2 regions of the Streptomyces violaceus genome follow, and region 2 is predicted to be linked to the other one. Evidence: riboswitches for the same ligand, from Rfam matches in the RefSeq annotation. Region 2 holds a riboswitch; the other holds the start of a gene.
The links. A riboswitch is a leader RNA that binds a small molecule or an ion and turns the genes downstream of it on or off. The one in region 2 is predicted to bind cobalamin.

Region 1: linked by a shared signal. The riboswitch ahead of OG542_RS34505 (ABC transporter substrate-binding protein) and the one ahead of OG542_RS07640 ((2Fe-2S) ferredoxin domain-containing protein) in region 2 are both predicted to bind cobalamin.

The regions. Positions count from the first base shown of each region.
Region 1 covers NZ_CP107911.1:7,648,769-7,658,382, reverse strand. Annotated here, with positions in the region: gene OG542_RS34545 (SDR family NAD(P)-dependent oxidoreductase) at 1-48, shown strand, start outside; gene OG542_RS34540 (MarR family winged helix-turn-helix transcriptional regulator) at 99-671, opposite strand; gene OG542_RS34535 (MFS transporter) at 765-2,360, shown strand; gene OG542_RS34530 (YigZ family protein) at 2,470-3,096, opposite strand; partial or broken gene OG542_RS34525 (SixA phosphatase family protein) at 3,145-3,686, opposite strand; gene OG542_RS34520 (hypothetical protein) at 3,683-4,447, opposite strand; gene OG542_RS34515 (ABC transporter ATP-binding protein) at 4,521-5,333, opposite strand; gene OG542_RS34510 (FecCD family ABC transporter permease) at 5,330-6,343, opposite strand; gene OG542_RS34505 (ABC transporter substrate-binding protein) at 6,340-7,356, opposite strand; cobalamin riboswitch at 7,427-7,616, opposite strand; gene OG542_RS34500 (CoA-binding protein) at 7,698-8,105, shown strand; gene OG542_RS34495 (4-hydroxybenzoate 3-monooxygenase) at 8,142-9,365, shown strand; partial or broken gene OG542_RS34490 (transcriptional regulator) at 9,385-9,495, opposite strand; gene OG542_RS34485 (cation diffusion facilitator family transporter) at 9,558-9,614, shown strand, end outside.
Region 2 covers NZ_CP107911.1:1,693,763-1,703,376, reverse strand. Annotated here, with positions in the region: gene OG542_RS07665 (winged helix-turn-helix transcriptional regulator) at 1-18, shown strand, start outside; gene OG542_RS07660 (hypothetical protein) at 56-847, opposite strand; gene OG542_RS07655 (vWA domain-containing protein) at 847-2,121, opposite strand; gene OG542_RS07650 (IucA/IucC family protein) at 2,166-3,662, opposite strand; gene OG542_RS07645 (IucA/IucC family protein) at 3,801-5,288, shown strand; cobalamin riboswitch at 5,349-5,475, shown strand; gene OG542_RS07640 ((2Fe-2S) ferredoxin domain-containing protein) at 5,523-5,894, shown strand; gene OG542_RS07635 (universal stress protein) at 5,889-6,308, opposite strand; gene OG542_RS07630 (APC family permease) at 6,310-7,818, opposite strand; gene OG542_RS40700 (hypothetical protein) at 8,002-8,448, shown strand; gene OG542_RS40695 (PP2C family protein-serine/threonine phosphatase) at 8,445-9,059, shown strand; partial or broken gene OG542_RS07620 (CorA family divalent cation transporter) at 9,168-9,472, opposite strand.

The DNA of each region.
Region 1 (9,614 bases), 6.0 Mb from region 2:
ATCCCGGTGGACGGCGGCCAGAACGCGCCGAGCGCCTACGGCTACTGAGCCGGTCCCGGCCGGGAACAGGGCGATGTTCCCGGCCGGGGCAGCCGGGCTCAGCCGTCCAGGCCCTCGTGCCCCACATGGGAAACACCCTGCACGTTGAGCTGATCCTGCACATCGTCGAGCAGTTCACGCAGCAGTTCGGCAAGCTCTTCGCGCCGCGGGCCCAGGCGTTCCAGGAGCTGTGTCTCCCGGGCGAGCACCCGGTCCACGGTGCGCTCGACCAGCTCGTGGCCCGCCGGAGTCAGTTCGACCAGGACGGCGCGGCTGCGGCCGGGGGCGGGGCGGCGGGTGACCAGGTCGTCGCGCTCGGCGCGCGCGACCCGCTGCGAGATGGCCCCCGCGGTGACCAGGGAGTGCACCGCCAGGTCCCGGGTGCTCATGGTGTAGGGCTTCCCGCTGCGGCGCAGCACGCTGAGCAGGTCCAGGGTGGCCGGGTCGACCCCCGCCTCGGCGAGCACCCTCCGGCGGTCGTCGCCGAAGTGCTTGGCGAGCTGCCAGATCCTCGTGACCACGCCGATGGAACCCACCGGGGTCTGGGGCCGCTCTCGGCTCCAGGCAGCCGCGATGGCGTCCGCCGGGTCTTCTCCCGCCGGCCGGCGATCGCTTTCCTCTGATGCCCTCATGAGCTCACCCTCCACACTGACCTGCTACATTTAGATCTGAATTTAGCACTAAACATGCGCGCTTCGGCGCACCCTTCGAAACCGAGTGGTGATATGCGCACGCAGACACGGAAAGCGAGTCCGAAGGCCGGGGCAGAGGCCGGGGCCGCCACCGCGACCGGCCCTCCCCGGGCCACCGGGCGGGACTGGGCGGGACTCACCGTGGTCCTGCTCGCGATGTTCATGAGCCAGATCGACATGTTCATCGTGAACGTCGCGGCTCCGGGGATCCAGGCGGACCTGAACGCCGGGTTCGGCCAGCTCCAGTTCGTCATCGACGGTTACGTGATCGCCTACGCAGCGGGCATGGTAACCGGCGGCCGGCTCGGCGACCGGATCGGCCGCAAACGCACCTTCCAGTACGGGGTGGCCACCTTCACCCTGACCTCCCTGCTGTGCGCGCTCGCGCCCAGCCCGGGCACCCTGATCGCCGCCCGGGTGCTCCAGGGCCTGTCGGCCGCGGTGATGACACCGCAGGTGCTCTCCCTCATCCGGGCCGTCTTCGTGCACGAGCGCGACCGGGCCCGAGCGGTCGGGGCCTACGGTGCCTCCATCGGCGCGGGCGTCATCGCCGGCCTCGTCGGCGGCGGCCTGCTGCTCGACCTCGACGTCGCCGGTCTGGGCTGGCGCATGATCTTCCTGATCAACGTGCCGATCGGCGCGGCGATCCTGTGCGCGGCCGTGCCCGCCGTCACCGAGAGCCGCAGCGCCGATCTGCCGCGGCTCGACATCATCGGCGCCGTCTTCACCGCCGTGCTGCTGCCGCTCGTGCTCATCCCGCTGATCCTCGGCGGTGAGCACGGCTGGCCCTGGTGGACGTACGGCTGCTTCGCTCTCGGCGCGGCCGGCGCCGTGGCGTTCCTGCGCTGGGAGCGCCGGACGGAGGACCGGGGCAACGACCCGCTGCTGCCGAGCCGGCTGCTGCGGGCCAAGGGCTTCCCGCTGAGCATGGGCACCGTGCTGCTGTTCTTCTCCGGCAACGCCGGGCTGTTCCTGGTCCTCACGTACCACCTCCAGTCGGGCCTCCGGCTGACGCCGCTGGCCGCGAGCATGGTCTTCGTACCGCTCGGCCTCGGCTTCATCGTGGCCTCGGCGGCCTGCCGCAGGCTCGCCGCCCGGTTCGGCATCGGGGTGTCGGTGGCGGGCGGCCTCGTCATGGCGGTCTCGCTCGCGGCCGTACCCGCCGTCACCGGCCTGGACGGCACCAGCCAGGCGGTCGGGCTCGCCGCGGTGATGGGGGTCTCCGGATTCGGGCAGGGTCTGGTCGTCGCCCCCTTGGTGGACACCGTCCTCTCCCGGGTCCACCCGGACGACGCCGGCGCCGGATCGGGTGTGCTGAACACCGTCACCCAGGCGGGCATGGCCTTCGGTGTAGCGGTCATCGGGGCCCTGTACCGCGGCTTCCTGGGTACCAATCCACAGGCGCCGGGTCCCGACACCGGCATGGCCGACTTCGCGGAGGCCTTCCACCTCACCGCGTACGTCCTCGCGGCCCTCGCCGTCGGCACCGCGCTGCTCGCCGTACGGCTGGGCCGCGTCCCCGCCGGCGCGCGACCCGCGGCGGGTGCGCATGCCGAAGGCGTCCAGGGCCCGGCCGGCCGATCCGCCGTACGCCCGGACACGGCCACCGGCGCCGATACGGACCGCTGACCTCCGTCCGCGGCAGGCGGCCGGCGTCCGACGCCGCGCCTTCTCGGCCGGTCCGGCCGAGAAGGCGCGGCGCGGGCTGGTGCGCAACGGCCTCGGTGGTGACCGCGCGTCAGGCGTCGCCGTACGCCTCCCCGCCCGGTTCGAACCCGGCCGTCCCGGCGGTCGTGTCGGCGAGCCAGGACCGGAAGGCGTCCACATCGGCGTCCGGGAGGGCGAGTTCGATCGTGACCGCCTCGCCGTAGCGCACGTCCCGTACCTCGCGGCCGGTGGTGCGCAGGTCGTTCTCCAGCTTGCCCGCCCGCTGGTGGTCCACGGTGACGGTGGCCAGGCGAAACCTGCGGCGAGTGCGCGAGCCGAGCGCGTCCAGGGCCTCGCCGACCGCTCCGCCGTACGCCCGGATGAGGCCGCCGGCGCCGAGCTTGACGCCGCCGTAATAGCGGGTGACGACGGCGACGACGTACCGCATGTCGCGGCGCAGCAGCATCTGGAGCATGGGGACGCCGGCGGTGCCGCCGGGTTCGCCGTCGTCGCTCGCCTTCTGGACCGAGGCGTCGGCGCCGATGACATAGGCCCAGCAGTTGTGGCTGGCGGCGGCGTGCTCCTTGCGGACCGTGGCGATGAAGTCCTGGGCCTCCTGCTCGGTGGCCGCCGGGGCGAGGGCGCACAGGAAGCGGGAGCGGTTGACCTCGGTCTCGTGCACGCCCGCGCGGGCGACCGTGCGGTATTCGTCCTGCATCCGGCCAGCCTATGCGGGCGCCCGGGAGCGGGCCGGACCGGTCCGCGGCTACTTCTTCGCGCCCCGGGGCACGATCACGGACGTGAGCAGCGCGGTGCCGGGGGTGAGGGACCGCCAGGTCGTGCCGCGCCAGGACAGAACGGCGATAGCCGAGGTGGGGACTTCGTACCGACCCGCTCCAGGGTGTCGTCGAGCCCGTCGGCGGCGAGCGCCAGGACCAGTTCCTCCAGGCCGGGGTTGTGCCCGATCAGCAGCAGTGTCTCCACCTCTGCCGGTACCTCGTGCACGACGGCGAGCAGGCCGGAGGGACCCGCTGCGTACAGTCGCCGGTCGTGGCGGACCGGCGGGGGCGTGCCCCACTGGCCGGCGGCCAGGTCCCAGGTCCCGCGCGCGCGAACGGCCGTGGAGCACAACGCGAGGTCCGGCAGCCAGTCGGCCTCGGCCAGCGCGCGCCCGGCCGCGGGGGCGTCCCGGCGGCCGCGCGGGGCGAGGGGGCGTTCGTGGTCGGCGACGTCCACGGGCCAGGCGGACTTGGCGTGCCGCAGGACGACCAGGCGCCGCAGTGGGCCGGCTCCGGCGCGCTCGATCATGACGGGGATCCCAGGTCGTGGGTGAGGTCGAGGCCGAGGAGCCGGTCGGCGTACGCGTACGTCTCGAAGCGCGCGCCGTCGGGCAGCTCCGGCTCGGTCTCGACATGGTGCAGGACGTCCAGTACCCGGGGCAGGTCCAGGTCGTCCTCCCAGGCGTCGCGCAACCGTCGGCGCACCTCGTCGGGGACGGGCCGCGAGGGCAGCCGGGCCCAACCGGCGACCGCGCCGCGCCACCGGGCGAGGGTGACCCGGGCCTCCTCGAACGCCGCCGCCTCCAGCCGGGCGGGGGCCCTGTGATGCCGGGCGAGCAGGGCGAGACGCAGGACACCGGGGTCGATGTCGTCCCGCGTGTCCAAGTCTTCGGAATGTGCGGGGGCGACATCGATCCGCACGCCGTCAGTCGCCGCGCCGCCCTCGACCGCGACATGGATGACCTGGGCCTCGCCCAGCCCCGCGCTCACGTCGGGGCTGTCCTCGAAGGGCCGGATGCCGAGCGCCGCGGCGCTCGCGCGCAGCTCCGCTTGCTGTCGCCCGCCGGTCAGCAGCGCCCACACCGGTGTGCCGCCGAACTCCAGGGCCCGGACGAGCAGGTCCGCGACGAGCAGCACCCGCAGGCTCGTCATGTCGAAGCCGGGCGCGTGCACCTCGACACGGGTCAGGCCCCGGCGGGCCGGGGCGGCGTCGACCGGCTCGCCGCTACGGGCGTCGATGATGCGCAGCACGAGGCGAGCGTAGGCGGGTGGGCGGGCACACGCAGGCATGTTCGGCATTTTCAGGCCACCGTGGCGGGAAGCACCCCACCAATGGCGTGCAAGGGACCAGGGTCGGCAGGTCTCAGGCCAACGTGCCCAGGAAACGAACGTGGGGCCGCTGTTCGGGCCCTTCGCGGCTGACGGCGGCCCGCACCCCGTACACCTCCGCGATGAGCTCTTCGGTGAGGACGTCGCCCGGAGCACCGCCCGCCACGACCGTCCCCCCGCACAGGACGACGACCCGGTCGCAGTACATCGCCGCGAGGTTCAGGTCGTGCAGCGCGACGACGGTGGTGACCGGCAGGCCGGTGACCAGGCCGAGCAGATCCAGTTGGTGGTGGATGTCGAGGTGGTTGGTCGGCTCGTCCAGGAGGAGTTCCCGGGGTTCCTGCGCGAGCGCGCGGGCGATCTGCACCCGCTGGCGTTCGCCGCCCGAGAGGGTGTGCCAGGGCTGGCCGGCACGGGCGGCGAGGCCGGTGCGCTCCAGGGCGGCGCGTATCGCCCGCTCATCGTCCGCAGAGGCGGGTGTCCAGGCGCGGCGGTGCGGGACGCGGCCCAGCCGTACGACGTCCACAACCGTCAACTCGACCTGTGTGTCGGCCTGTTGCTCGACCATGGCGAGGCGGCGGGCGACGGTACGGCGGGGCAGGTCGCCCAGCGGGGTGCCGTCGAGGGTGACGACTCCGGCGGTCGGCGTGAGCAGCCCGGCCAGCAGCCGCAGCAGCGTGGACTTGCCGGAGCCGTTGGGACCGAGGACGCCGACGGTGGAGCCGGGTTCGGGCGCGAGGACGACCCCGTCGAGGATGAGACGCCCGTCGGCACGACGGCTGACCCGGTCGGCCCGGATCCCGGCCCGCACCGGCGCTTGCGTCTCACGGGCGTGTGTCTCGGTCACCGCACCCTCCGCGTCCGGTAGAGCACCGCCACGAACGCCGGCACCCCGATCAGCGAGGTCACGACCCCCACCGGCACCTCCTGCGGATCCAGGACCGTACGGGCCAGGGTGTCGACCCAGACCAGGAACACCGCACCGGCGAGGGCGGTGACCGGCAGCAGCCGGGCGTGCCCGGGTCCGGTCAGGGCCCGGGCGGCGTGCGGCAGGACCAGCCCGACGAAGCCGATCGCCCCGGCCGAGCTGACCAGCGCGGCCGTGAGCAGGGCGGTGACGCACAGCAGCACCAGGCGGGTGCGGGCCACGGACACCCCGAGCGCGGCCGCCGCGTCCTGCCCGAAGGCGAAGGCGTCGAGGGTACGGACGTACGACAGGCACACCACCAGCGCCACGGCCAGGACGGTGAAGCACAGCCACACGTCGGTCCAGCCGGCCCCGCCGAGCGAGCCCAGGAGCCAGAACAGCACGCCCCGGGTCGTCTCGGCGTCGGCGGCGGTCAGCACGACGAAGGAGGTGAGCGCGGAGAACAGCTGCATGGCGGCCACGCCCGCGAGGACGACCCGGTCGGTGGTGTCGCCGAGGGTGTGGCTCAGCAGCAGGACCAGCGCGAAGGAGACCAGGGCACCGAGGAACGCGCCCGCGGACACCGGGACGACACCGCCGCCCACGCCCAGCACGACGATGACGACCGCGCCCGTGGAGGCACCCGAGGACACCCCGAGCACGAACGGATCGGCGAGCGGATTGCGCAGCAGCGACTGCATCACCGCCCCGCACACGGCCAGTCCCGCCCCGCACACGGCCGCGAGCAGGGTGCGCGGCAGCCGCAGCTGCCAGACGATCCCGTCCCGGATCGGCGTCAGGTCGGAGCTGCCTAGCCCGATGTGCGCCGCGACGACGGACCACACGTCCCCGACCCGGATGTCGGCCGGTCCGATGGTGATCGCCAGGGCCATGGAGACCACCAGCAGCAAGGCGCCCGCGACACCGAGCGCCGGTCCGCGGACGGTCACTTCACGAGCCCGAACTCACGCAGTCCGGCCGCGACCTTCTCCACGCCCTCGACCGTGCGGATCGTCGGGTTCATGGCCTGCCCGCTGAGCAGCACGTACCGCTTGTGCCTGACGGCGTCCATGTTCTTGGTGACCGGGTTGGACTCCAGAAAGGCGATCTTCTTGGCGGCGGACTCGGCGGTCTGCGAGTCGCGGGTCAGGTCGCCGATGACGAGGACATCGGGGTTGCGGTCGGCGACCGTCTCCCAGTTGACCTGCGGCCACTCCTCGTGTGTGTCGTCGAAGGCGTTCTTCGCGCCGAGGGCACGGGTCATGATGCCGGGCGCCCCGCAGCAGCCGGCCATGTAGGGCGACTCGGAGTTGGCGAACCAGTACAGAAGGGAGACGCCGGAGGCGTCGACGCCCCGCGTGGCCTTCTTCATCCGCTGCTGGAGGGAGGCCACGAGCTTGTCGCCGCGGTCCTTCACTCCGAACACGGTCGCGAGGTCCCGCACCTCGCCGTAGACGGCCTCAATGCCCAGCGCCTTGTCGCGCTTGCCGTCGCCGCCCCCCGAGTTGTCCTTGCCGGCGCAGTCGGACGGGGAGACGTACGTGGGCACGCCGAGCTTCTCGAACTGGTCGCGGGTGGCGACGCCGCCCGTGCCGAGGGTGGAGACGAAGGACGCGGCGACGAAATCGGGGTCGGAGTCCAGGACCCGTTCGAAGGAGGGGTTGTTCTCGGCGATGCGCGGCACCTTCGCGTTGGCCTTCTCCAGCCCCTTCATCACGGGGTCGGTCCAGGTGGCCGTGCCGGCCATGCGGTCGGCGAGGCCGAGGGAGAGCAGGATCTCGGTGGTGCCCTGGTTGAGGGAGACGGCGTGCCGGGGCGCCTTGTCGACTCGGACCTTCCGGCCGCAGTTGTCGAGTGCGGCGGCCGCCTCGGCCGTCGGGGCCTTCGAGCCCCCGCAGCCGGTCAGGAGCAGGGAACAGGCCGCGAGCAGAACGGCGGCACGGGCGGGTCGGGCGAGGGGCAAGGAAACCAGTCCTCAGGCGTCGAGGGCCCGATCGCGGAGCCCGGTCGTACGGTGCTCCCCCGCCGCCGGCCGGCCGCGGAGGCCGCCAGCAGGTCTTCGGACTCGGGTTCACCCGGTGCGAGGCGCCTTCCCGTACGGCACACGAGCCGTTCAGTGGCAGAGGCCCCGCCCGTCCCCCTCACCGCTGCGCGTCAGTTCCGGATTCGCACCGGATTCCCTGACCCACGTACATGGGTTCGACTGGCCTCGGCAAGCTATCACGGAGGGCGTCGGGGAATGACCGCGCACCCTGCGTCGTTGCCCGGACAGCAGCTCTTCCGCGACTCCCGAGGAGGCCGCCGGTGTACGGCGACGACGCAACGGTCCGCAGGATCCTCACCGAGCTCGGCGACACCTGGGCCGTGGTGGGCCTGTCGTCGAACCGGCAGCGCGCGGCGTACGGCGTAGCCGCGGTGCTCCAGCGGTACGGCAAGCGCGTCGTGCCCGTGCACCCCAAGGCGGAGACCGTGCACGGCGAGCAGGGGTACGCGAGTCTGGCGGACGTCCCCTTCGACGTGGACGTCGTGGACGTGTTCGTGAACAGCGACCTCGCCGGAGCGGTCGCGGAGGAGGCGGTCGCGAAGGGCGCCGGGGCGGTGTGGTTCCAGCTCGGCGTCATCGACGAGACGGCGTACGACCGCACCCGGGCCGCGGGCCTGGAGATGGTGATGGACCGCTGCCCGGCGATCGAGATCCCGCGGCTCGGGTGACGGTCACGACCGGCGGGCCCGCTCCATAATGAGCGCATGACCCACGCCTCCCCGCCCGCGGACGCAGGCTCCCCTCGACGTTTCCCGGTCGTCGTCGTGGGCGCCGGACCCGCCGGGCTGACCATCGGCAACATCCTGCGGGCCGCCTCCGTGGACTGCCTGGTGCTGGAGACCGAGACCCGGGAGTTCATCGAACAGCGGCCCCGGGCCGGGGTCATCGAGGAGTGGGCCGTACGCGGCCTGGAGAAGCGGGGCCTCGCCCGGAACCTGCTGGACCGCGCGGAGCTGCACACCGCGTGCGAGTTCCGCTTCGACGGGGAGCGATACCGGTTCCACTACGGCGAGATGACGGGCAGTCATCACTTCGTCTACCCGCAGCCGTTGCTGGTGACGGACCTGGTGCGCGAGTACGCCGACATGCGGGGCGGAGAGATCCGCTTCGGGGTCCGGGACGTGGAGCTGCACGACCTCGACACCGACCGGCCCTCCGTGTCGTACACCTGCCCGGAGACGGGCGAACAGCGGGTGGTGCACTGCGACTTCGTGGCCGGCTGCGACGGGGCGCGCGGGGTGACGCGGGCCTCGCTGCCGCCGGAACAGGTCAAGGTCGCACGGCACGACTACGGCATCGGCTGGCTGGCACTGCTCGCCGAGGCCCCGCCGTCGGCCGACTGCGTGCTGTTCGGCTGTCACGAGAACGGCTTCGCGGGCCAGATGCCCCGCAGCCCGGAGGTGACCCGCTACTACCTCCAGTGCCCGCCGGGCGACGACCCGGAGAACTGGCCGCACGAGCGCGTCTGGTCGGAGCTCCAGCAGCGCCTCGGGGCCGCCGGTGTGCCGCCGCTGACGGAGGGGCGGCTGATCGAGAAGCGTGTGCTGGACATGCACGACTACGTGGTCGAGCCGATGGTGCACGGCCGGCTCCACCTCGCGGGCGACGCGGCCCATCTGGTCGCCCCCATCGCCGCCAAGGGCATGAACCTCGCCCTGCACGACGCCTTCCTGCTCGGTGACGCCCTGGTGGCCCACCTGACCACGGGTGACGACAGCGGTCTGGCCGGCTATGCGCAGGCGTGTCTGCGGCGCGTGTGGGACTACCAGGAGTTCTCGCAGTGGCTGTCCGAGGTGTACCACGGCACGGCGGCGGGCGACCCGTTCCGTGCGGGCACCACGCTCGCCCGGCTGCGCCGCCTGTTCACCTCGCCCGCCGCGGCCGCGGCCTTCGCCGAGCAATATCTGGGGACGGCCGCGCGGTACTGATTCAGCGGCAGGGCGAGCCGGTCCGGTCCCCCAGGAGGGCGAGGAGTTCGGCGGCGAGCGCGAACCGTTCCTCGCCGGGGCTGCGCGGATGCGCATCGTGCGCAGGTGACAGGTGCATGCGTGCGCTCATACGCACATAATGGCCCTGTGGGCGTGCGCACGTCCACTCCCGCGCACCGGAAGGGGACCCCAGTGAGCGACCGGCACGAGCACACCCACCCTCACCATCACCGTCACAGCCTGCGCCAC
Region 2 (9,614 bases):
TCACTGCACGACACATGACGGAAGGCCCCCACGAAGCGGGCCTTCCGAGTCCGGGTCAGGCAGCGGGCGGCATCCGTGACGGCCGCCCCGAGCCGCGCGTCAGCGCGTACCCGGCGACACCCGCCAGCGCGGCCAGCGCCCCGCCCATCGCGGTCCACACCCACCGGTCCGACCACCAGCCGGACGCCCAGCCGTCCTCGGGTTCGAGCCCGGCCAGGACCGCCGAGGACTCCTCCTCGTCCCCGGACCTCGTCGCGATCCCCGGCACCAGCGGCTCGGCCAGCGAGCCGTCCACCGCCGCCGAGCCGCCGATGTCCCGGGAGTCCACCCGCACTTCGGAGTCGACCGGGAGGCCCAGGTCGGAGGCGGCTACGCCGGTGGCCGTCAGCCGGACGTAGTACGTGCCCGGCAGCGGGTCGTTCGCCCAGGGCTCCGACCAGGCGCGGACCGTGCGCAGCACGCAGGCCAGTTCGACGGAGGGGGCGTCCGCGGCGGCGGTGCGCGTCTGCGCCCCGTACTGGCAGGCCTGGCGGCGGCGCAGACCGTCGTACACGTCGATCTGCCAGGTCTGCGTGGTGTGGGTGTCCGGCAGCTTCACCGTCGCCCCGACCGTGGGGCGCTGCCCGGTGTCGGCGGGGAACGACCAGTACAGGTAGTCACCTGTGGAGCCGCTCGCCGTGGCCCGCTGCCCTTGCTCGATCTCCGTCGCGGTGCGGAAGGAGGTGCCCGCCCGGGTGGGCACCGCCGACGCGTCCTGCGACGGACTCGGCGAGGAGTCGGCCGCGGCAGGAGCTGCCGCCAGTCCCAGGGTCAGCAACGCGGCGCTCAACGCACGTACTACTCGCATCAGTTGGTCCTCCAGACCGCGAACCGCCAGCGCGACAGCCAGCCCCAGACGAGACCGGCGAGGAAGCCGGTGAGGATCAGCGAGCCGAGCAGCCACCAGCCACGGCCGAGGCCGAAGGAGGCCACGTCGCCCGACTGGCTCGGGCCGTCCACGACGTCGACGGTCAGCTCCAGCGGCAGACCGGGCGTGGTCTTCACCCCGGAGGCCGCCGAGAAGGAGTGGGTGACCGCCAGACACACGGTCTCCGCGGCCGGCTTGTCACCGTCGGTGCCGTCGCGCTCGGGCTCGGGCCACCTGAGCCCCGTCGAGATCACGTCCGTACGGCCGTTGCCCGCCGCCTCGCCGCGCACGATCTCCCGGCCGTTGACCGTCACGGCCCGCAGCAGCACGCCGTAGCCGGGGTTCACGGCCCGGTCGGCCGCGACACTCACCGAGGCGCGCAGCTCCTGCCCCGGCAGGACCTCCACCCGGTACCAGCGCTGTTGCCCGAACTCCTCCCGGTCGGTGTACAGGCCCGACTTCAGTGCCGGTGCCTCCACGCACCGCGACGCGCCCTCCGCCGGCACCGGCGTCACCACCGGATCGGCCGCCTGGTCCACCAACTGGTTGACCTTGTCGGTGAGTTCGTCCTGGTGCTCCACCGAGGTGTACGTACCGCCGGTGGCCTCGGCGATGCAGCTCAGCTGCCTGCTCAGCTTGGCCGTCGGCACCAGGCCCAGCGTGTCGATGGTCAGGCCGATGCCCTTCGCCGCGATCTCGCGGGCCACCTCGCACGGGTCGAGCGGGGCACAGGTGTCCTCGCCGTCGCTGATCAGCACGATCCGCTTGGAGCCATCGCCGCCGTCCAAGTCGTCGGCCGCCTTCAGCAGGGCCGGGCCGATCGGCGTCCAGCCCGTCGGAGTGAGCGTGGCGACGGCCGTCTTGGCCTCGGTGCGGTCCAGCGGGCCGACCGGGTAGAGCTGCGCGGTGTCCTTGCAGCCCGTCTTCCGGTCGTCCCCGGGGTAGTCGGCGCCGAGGGTGCGGATGCCGAGTTCGACCTCCTCGGGCGTCGCGTCGAGCACCTCGTTGAACGCCTTTTTCGCGGCGGCCATTCGCGACTGTCCGTCGATGTCCCGGGCCCGCATCGAGCCGCTCACATCGAGGACGAGGTCGACCTTGGGGGCGGCCTGGCCCGTGGGTTCGCCGGCGGCCGCTCCGGCCGGGAGGACGATCCCGGCCGTCAACGCGGCGAGCAGGGCACCCACGCCCGCCGCCAGCCGTTTTCTTGTGATCATCGGCGGATCTTATTGACCGGCGGGGCCGTGCTCCAAAACGCGGCTCACGCAAGGGGGTTGGGCAGTTCCGCCCACTGGTCCCCGGGCGTCTGCGGCGAGAGCCGCATCAGCGTCAGCGCCTTGGTGGGCAGGGGCTCCGCTCGTAGTGCCGCGAGGTCCGGGGTGTGCGGCAGATCGTCCACGGCCGTCTCCAGTGCCGCCGTGAGCGCCGGCTCCGACCCCGCCGTCCCGGCCAGCGCGCCCGCCACCAGCGAGCCGAACAGCTTGCGGCGGAGCGTGCGTTCGTCGTCCGTGATCATCCGGGCGGGCAGGTCGGGCACCGTGATGCCGTGCCGGGCCAGGCGGGCCGGGCTGACGCGGATGTCGGCCAGGTCGCGGTAGACCAGCCGCAGCGGATCGCCCTTGGGTGAGAGGACCACGAGGAGGTTCTGGCCGTGTGCCTCCAGGGCCACGCCCAGCTCCAGCAGCCGCAGCCCGACGGTGAGGGCGAGGCGCGCGAAGCCGGCCAGCCAGGCGGGGGAGCGGGGGAGCGCGCTGGTGGCGAGCGCCGCCACGGGCAGGACCCGTTCACCGCTCCCGGCGTACGTCTGCGGCGACTCCCGCAGAACGGCCGCGAAGTCGGGGGAACCGGCCGCCGCGGCGCCCAGGGTGCGGGTCACGTGCAGCAAGCCGTCCGTGCGGGCGGCGGGCGTCTCGGCGAAGTCCGACAGCATCGCCGACGCGGCGATTGAGGGCAGCGAGATGTCCCGCACCGACGACGTCAGCCGGGCGCTGAGCGAGGTCTTGACGTGTGGCCCGCCGGGCAGGGCGAGTGTCCGCAGGGACATCAGCGGATGCGCGGCGCGCCGCTCCTCGCACTCCCGCTTCAGCACATGCGCGGCCTGCCAGGGGTGCACCGGCAGCACCACGCGCCGCCCGTCCCGCAGATCCCGCGGCCAGGCCCCCGTCACCAGGCACTCCTCCGCCCGCACCGGTACCAGCCCCAGCTCCACGACCGGCCGGTGCTCGGGCCCGTAGGCGAGCTGCTCGGCCACCGAGAAACCCGGCCGGGACCGGCAGGTGGGGTGGAACGGATGCCCGTCGACGATCCGCTGCTCCCACTCCCAGTCGTTCCCCGGCCACTCGTCCGCCGCGTGCACCTCCTGCCCCGCTCTCGACAGCGCCAACGAAGCGACGCTGTGCCCGAGTTCAGCGGCGAAGGAGGCGGAGTGAGGTACGGCGAGGTCCGTCACCAGCCGCGCCGGATCGTCGTACTCCGCCCCGTCGAGCACTGCGACGGTGACGTAGTCGCCGGTCGCGTACGGATCCGGCGGCGGGCCGTGCAGCCGGCGGCCGTCGGACAGGGACAGGGTCAGCCCGTCCCGGCCCCGCTCCCTGCGGGCCACCCAGGGCAGCGGATCATGCGCGAGACCGCGCCACAGACGGGACAGCACGGCCGCCCGGGCGCCGGGCAGTTCGGCCTCGTACCGCGGCAGCAGGCCGGGCCGGACGACGGCCAGTTCGTCGGCGACCTCGGCCTCGGCGGTGGGGGGACGGTGCACGGGCGGGCTCCTCGGGTACGAATAGGGCGTCACGGCGCGATGACGACGACCGACATACTGATCATCTCCGCCAGGAAGTCCGGAAGCCCCGGAAGGGCTGTGGGGAACGTAGAGAACACAAGGAACGCAGGGAAACGAGTGGATCGCGTGGATCTCATGCCCCCGCCCGCCGACGCGTACGCCGCCGTGCCGCTGCTGAACTGCCTGCTGCGGGAAGTGGCCCGGCCGGTGCGCCGGACCGGCGAGCACCTGATCTACCGCCTGCCCGGCGGAGACCGTCTGCTGCGGGTGCGCGGGACGCGGCGGCCCGCCGAACCCGAGGTCCACGGGCCGGACGGCTGGCAGCGCGTCGGCCATACCGAGCTGGTCAAACTCGTCGCCGAGGAACTGCGCCGGCACACCGGGCTGTCCAACCACGAACTGCCCGCCGAAATGATCGACAGCAGGGACGCCGTGGCCGCCCTGCTGGAGGCCCGGGACGGCGTGACCCCGCCCGGCGACCCCTACCTGCGCTCCGAACAGTGCCTCCTCACCGGCCACACCCACCACCCCGCCCCCAAGGCGCGCGGCGGTGGCCCGGCCGCGGGCTGGCTGCCGTACGCGCCCGAGGCGTACGCCCGTTTCCCGCTGATCCTGCTCGGGCTGCGCGAGGACACCGTCGTCGAGGAGGGCGACACCGCGGCCCTCGACGCCCTCGGCACCGCCCCGCCCGGCTACCGGCTGCTGCCGGCCCACCCCTGGCAGCTGGACCTGGCGAGCGCGGAACTCGCCGCGGCCTTCGCGGACGGCAGGCTGGTCCGGCTCGGCACGACCGCCTTCGACACCTGGCCCACGGCCGCGATCCGCACGCTCTACGCACCCGGGCAGGACCTCTTCCTGAAGTTCAGCCTGGACGTGCGCATCACCAACGACATCCGCCGGCTGTGGCGCCACGACCTGCTCGCCCTGCGCCGGACCGACGCGGCCGTGTGCGCCGCCTTCGAGACGTTCGACGGCCCCCCGGCCTGGCTCGGCGACCGCGGGTACCGCACCGCCGACTTCGCCTTCGAGGCCCTGGCCGTCCTCGTCCGAGACGGCTTCGCCGGCCGTCTCCGGCCCGGCGCGACCCCGCTGCTCGCCGCCGGACTCGTCGAGGGCTTCGACGGCAGCCCGCTCGAGAGCGCCGCCGACCCCGGGGCCTGGTGGGCGGCGTATCTGGCGCAGGTGGTGCCCCCGGCCCTGGAGGCCTTCGCCCGGCACGGCGTCGTCATCGAGGCTCATCTGCAGAACACCCTGGTCGCCGTGGACGCCGACGGCCTGCCCGTGCAGGCGCTGTACCGGGACGCCGAGGGCGTGAAACTGCTGCCGGACGTCTCCCGGGAAGCCGGCTGGGAGCGGCTCGTGTACTGCCTGGTCGTCAACCACCTCACCGAGATCGCCGCCGCCCTCACCGAACGCCACCCCGGTTTCGACCCCTGGCCCGCCGCCCGCCGCGAACTCGCCCGCCACGACCTGCCCGAGATCTCCGGCCTGCTCACCTCGCCCACCCTCCCCGCCAAGACGAACCTCCTGCTGCGCTGGACGGGCGCGGACGGCGCCGACGCCCGCTACCTTCCGCTGCCCAACCCGCTCAGGGAAGGGACATGACCCGGCTCGCGCCCAGGTGGTCGGTGCGGGGTGAGACCTTGGCGCCCTCGTCGAGCGACGGCCGCATGCGAGGATGATCGTCGAACAAGGCGACGGCGGAACGAGGAAGCCGGTGTGAATCCGGCGCGGTCCCGCCACTGTGACCGGCCTCGGCCGGGAGCCAGGAGACTCACGCGGTCGCCTCCTCGACGAACCACCGGGGCGGATCTCCCCGGAGAGAGGAAGGGTGCGGGCATGTCCGCAACCCCGGCCGGAGGGGTTCCGTGCCGCGTCGTCGTGTGCCGGGACTGCTGCTGCGGCAGCGGCAAGGTGACCGGCGTCGACCACACGGCCCAGACCGAGCGGCTGCGCGAGGCGGCGCCCGTGCGGGTCTCCGAGTGCCTCGACGTCTGCGACCAGGCCAACGTCATCGTCGTACAGCCGTCCGCGGCGGGCCGGGCCGCCGGGGCCCGGCCGGTGTGGCTCGGGTTGGTCAACGACCCGGCCGCGACCGAGGACGTCGTCTCCTGGGTCCGCGAGGGCGGCCCCGGTGTCGCCCCCCTGCCCGACATCCTCGACCTGTACGTCTTCAGCCCACGGGGGAGGCCCCGCACGGACGTCTCATGACTCGGCGGCCGGGACGCAGAGGACGGGGACGCTCGAGAGGTGCAGCAGCTTGTGGGGAGTCGAGCCCAACAGCGCCCCGCGCACCGGGCTCTCGCCCCATGTGCCCACCACGATCACCCTGCCGCGATGGCGCGCCGCGGCGTCGATCAGGGCCTGCGCGGGCCGCTGGTCGATGATCTCGACCGTGGTGCGCACGCCGGCCTCCCCGGCCACCCGGACCGCGTGGCCGAGTGCGGAGTGTCCGGCCTCGCGGACGGCCTCGTGGTGCGCCGTGTACTCGTCCCCCGTGACGCCGGGGGCCGCGGCGCCGTAGACGAGCACCAGCGGTTCGCCGTACGCGGACGCCACCTCGATCGCGACCTGCAGCGCGCGCCGGGCGCCCGGGGATTCGTCGTAGCCGAGGACCACCGACATCTCAGGACTCCTTGCCGTGCTTGCCGGGGACGAGGCCGGGGTCGACCACGCTGGGGTGTTCCGACCAGAAAACGGGGGCCATCAGCCGCCACACGACCATGAGGATCACGCCCGTGACGATGATGCCGATACCGATGACCAGCGGGGGACCGAGCCCGAACCACGAGACGCCGCTGTAGGAGTTGGCGGGGTCGGACATGTCCGCCACGGATTCCACCAGCAGCCACGCCAGCAGCCCGGCACCGACCAGGGGGCCGAGCCCGATCAGGAAGAAGTCGCGGACACTGCGGGTCAGCTGGCGGCGGTAGTAGACCGCACACGCGACACCCGTGAGCGCGTAGTAGAACGCGATCAGCAGGGACAGCGCGGTCAGCGAGTCGAAGAGGGCGTTCTCGCTGATGTGGTAGAGGACGAGATACCAGACGATGGCGATGCCGGCGACCCACCAGGTGCTCACGTCGGGGGTGCGGAACCGGGGGTTGATGCGGCCGAAGTGCGCGGGCAGCGCGTGCCGGCGGGCCATCGACAGACCCGTGCGCGACGCCGGGATGATCGTCGTCTGCGTGGACGCGAGCGCGGACGTCGACACCGCCAGCAGCACGACCCAGTCCCAGCCGCCCATCGCCTCTTCGGCGAGCAGCGCGAAGATGAACTCCTCCTCCGCCGCGTTCTCGGCCAGGTAGGCCGTTCCGGCGTAGGCCACGACCGCGAAGCCGACCGCCACATAGGTCACCAGCAGCAGCACCGTCGACCACACGGCCGCCTTGCCGGGGGCGGTGGCGGAGTCCTCGGTCTCCTCGGTGAGGTTGACCGCCGACTCCCACCCCCAGTAGATGAACACGCCCAGCAGCAGGGCGGCGGTCAGGGACGCCCCGCCCGCTCCGAAGGGATCGAGCCAGCTGAACTCCGGTTCGATGGAGTCGAGGGTGCCGGTGTCGGCGTAGACGCGGTAGAGCGCCACCACGGCGAAGACCAGCAGACAGGCGACCTGCGCCAGGATGAGGACGTTCTGCACCTTGGCCGACACGTCGATGCCGATCACGCAGACGGCCGTCATCACCAGGATGAGCAGCACGGTCAGCACCTGGCGCACGACGTCGTTGTCCGCCCAGCTGTCCAGGCCGACGGCGAGCAGGAAGAAGGTCACGGCCACATCGGCCAGCGACCCGACGACCAGGACACCCGTCATCGCGATGGCCCAGCCGCCCAGCCAGCCCGCCCACGGCCCCATGGCCCGGGTGACCCACGAGAAGGTCGTACCGCAGTCCTGGTCGACCTTGTTGAGGTAGTAGAACGCCGACGCGATCAGCAGCATCGGCACGAACGACGCGACCATCACCCCGGGGGCGTAGATGCCCACCAGTGCCACGACCGGGCCGATGACCGCCGCCACCGAGTACGCCGGTGAGGTCGCGTTGAGCCCGATGACCAGCGCGTCGAGGAACCCGATCGCATTGGGCTTCAGGCTCGCGGACGGTGGCGGGCCCGCGTCCGTGATGTCCTTGGCCATGCTCCCTCACTCCCGTTGTGCGTGGATCCATACAACAGGCAGGTGTGAGGCATTTTAGCCATTGATGACCTTTTGGGATGTTATGTCGCCTTCCTGCTCTGTACCAGCGTGGTCGGCGACCTGCACCCTTCCTGACGGGTAACCCACCGCAAGCAACAGGCGCGGCTGTCCACCGTCGGCGCCGTGCAGGCCGGGCGGGAAGCGGAGCGGATCTCCCTGTTCGGCAGCGTCTACGAGGAGGTGATCCGCACCCAGCGGCTGTATCAGGAGGCGACCGGCCAAGGACAGCGGGTGATCGCGCCGGTGACCAACCGGGGGGATGCGATCGGGCTGCTGGAGTTGCTCCTGCCGGCCGACCCCGGCGAGGACGTCCTTGATGCGGTCGGGGAAGCAGCCCACGTCCTGGCCTATGTCGTGATCGCCAGCGGGCGGTTCACCGACCACTACACCTGGGGCAAACGCTCCAGGCCCCCACGTTGGCAGCAGAAATTTAGTACCAGCTGCTGCCCCTGTCACTGTCGTGCGAGGCTGCACAGTTCACACTGTGCGGGAGCCTGGAGCCGTCCGAAGACCTCAGCGGCGACACCTTCGACTACAGCCTGGACCGCGACACCCTGCACGTGTCGGTGACCGACCCCATGGGCCACGACATCGATGCCGCTCTGGCCGCCACGGTCCTGGTGAGCGCCCTGCGCGGCGCCCGCCGCGCAGGAGTCGGCCTGGCCGAGCAGGCGCACCGGGCCGACCAGGCGCTGGCCGACCACAGTCGCGGTCACGCCACAGGGCAGCTGCTGCGCATCAACCTCCGCACCGGGCAGGCCCAGCTCGTCAACGTCGGCCACCCATGGCCACTGCGCATGCGCGAGGGCGCTGCGGAGGAGATCACCTGCGAGGTGGATCATCCCTTCGGGCTGTCCATGTCCGTGCCCCACCCTTACCGCGTTCAGGACATCGATCTGCGCCCCGGTGACCGTCTGCTCATGTTTACCGACGGCATGCTCGAACGTCATGGGGAGAAGGTCGACCTGTTCGCCCTGATGGAGCGCACGCGGGATCTGCACCCACGGGAGACAGCGCTGACACTGACGTCCGCGGTCCGGGACGCCGCCGGCGGCCGGCTCGAAGACGATGCCACCGTGATGCGCCTGGACTGGCACGGCCCCCAGGAGACCCAGCGGCACGTCAGCTCCGGCGCGGACACCCGGCAAGCCTCAGGCGCCCGCGCGAAGCAGCAGCCGTGACCAGGGCGTTCTCCTGAGCGACGTCAGGCAGCCGGGGGGCTGCCCTCGTCGTCGGGGCCGCCCCTCCGAGTGCCGTGAGGTTGACGACCAGGCGCGCAGGGGCTCGTCACGGCCGTGGCGGACGGTGACGACGAAGTCGGGGCCGGTGAAGACCATGATCTCGCCGGTGTTCACCACCTCGCTGGAGGCGGTCAGTTCGGCGTGTTCGACGTAGGTGACGGTTTTGAAGACGGCGAACAGGACGTCGCCGTACTGCTCGACCTTGGGCGCTGGTGGGCGTGGACGGCGTCCTCGACGGCCAGGGGATGCAGGCCGAACAGCTCCGCGACCCCGGCGATCTCCGCCTCGCCGGGTTCGTGCAGGCTCAGCCAGACGAAGCCGTCCCGGTGCTTGCGGGCGTGCCGGACGGCCTCCTCCACGGTGTCCGAGGGCCCCCTCCAGTGCCCCGACCCCGCCGCGTTGGTGCGGCTTCCACGAGGTCTTCCACGCCCTGACGGTGGCAGCCTTCACCGCGCACGACATCGCCATCTCCCTTGCCACCGACTGACCGGACAA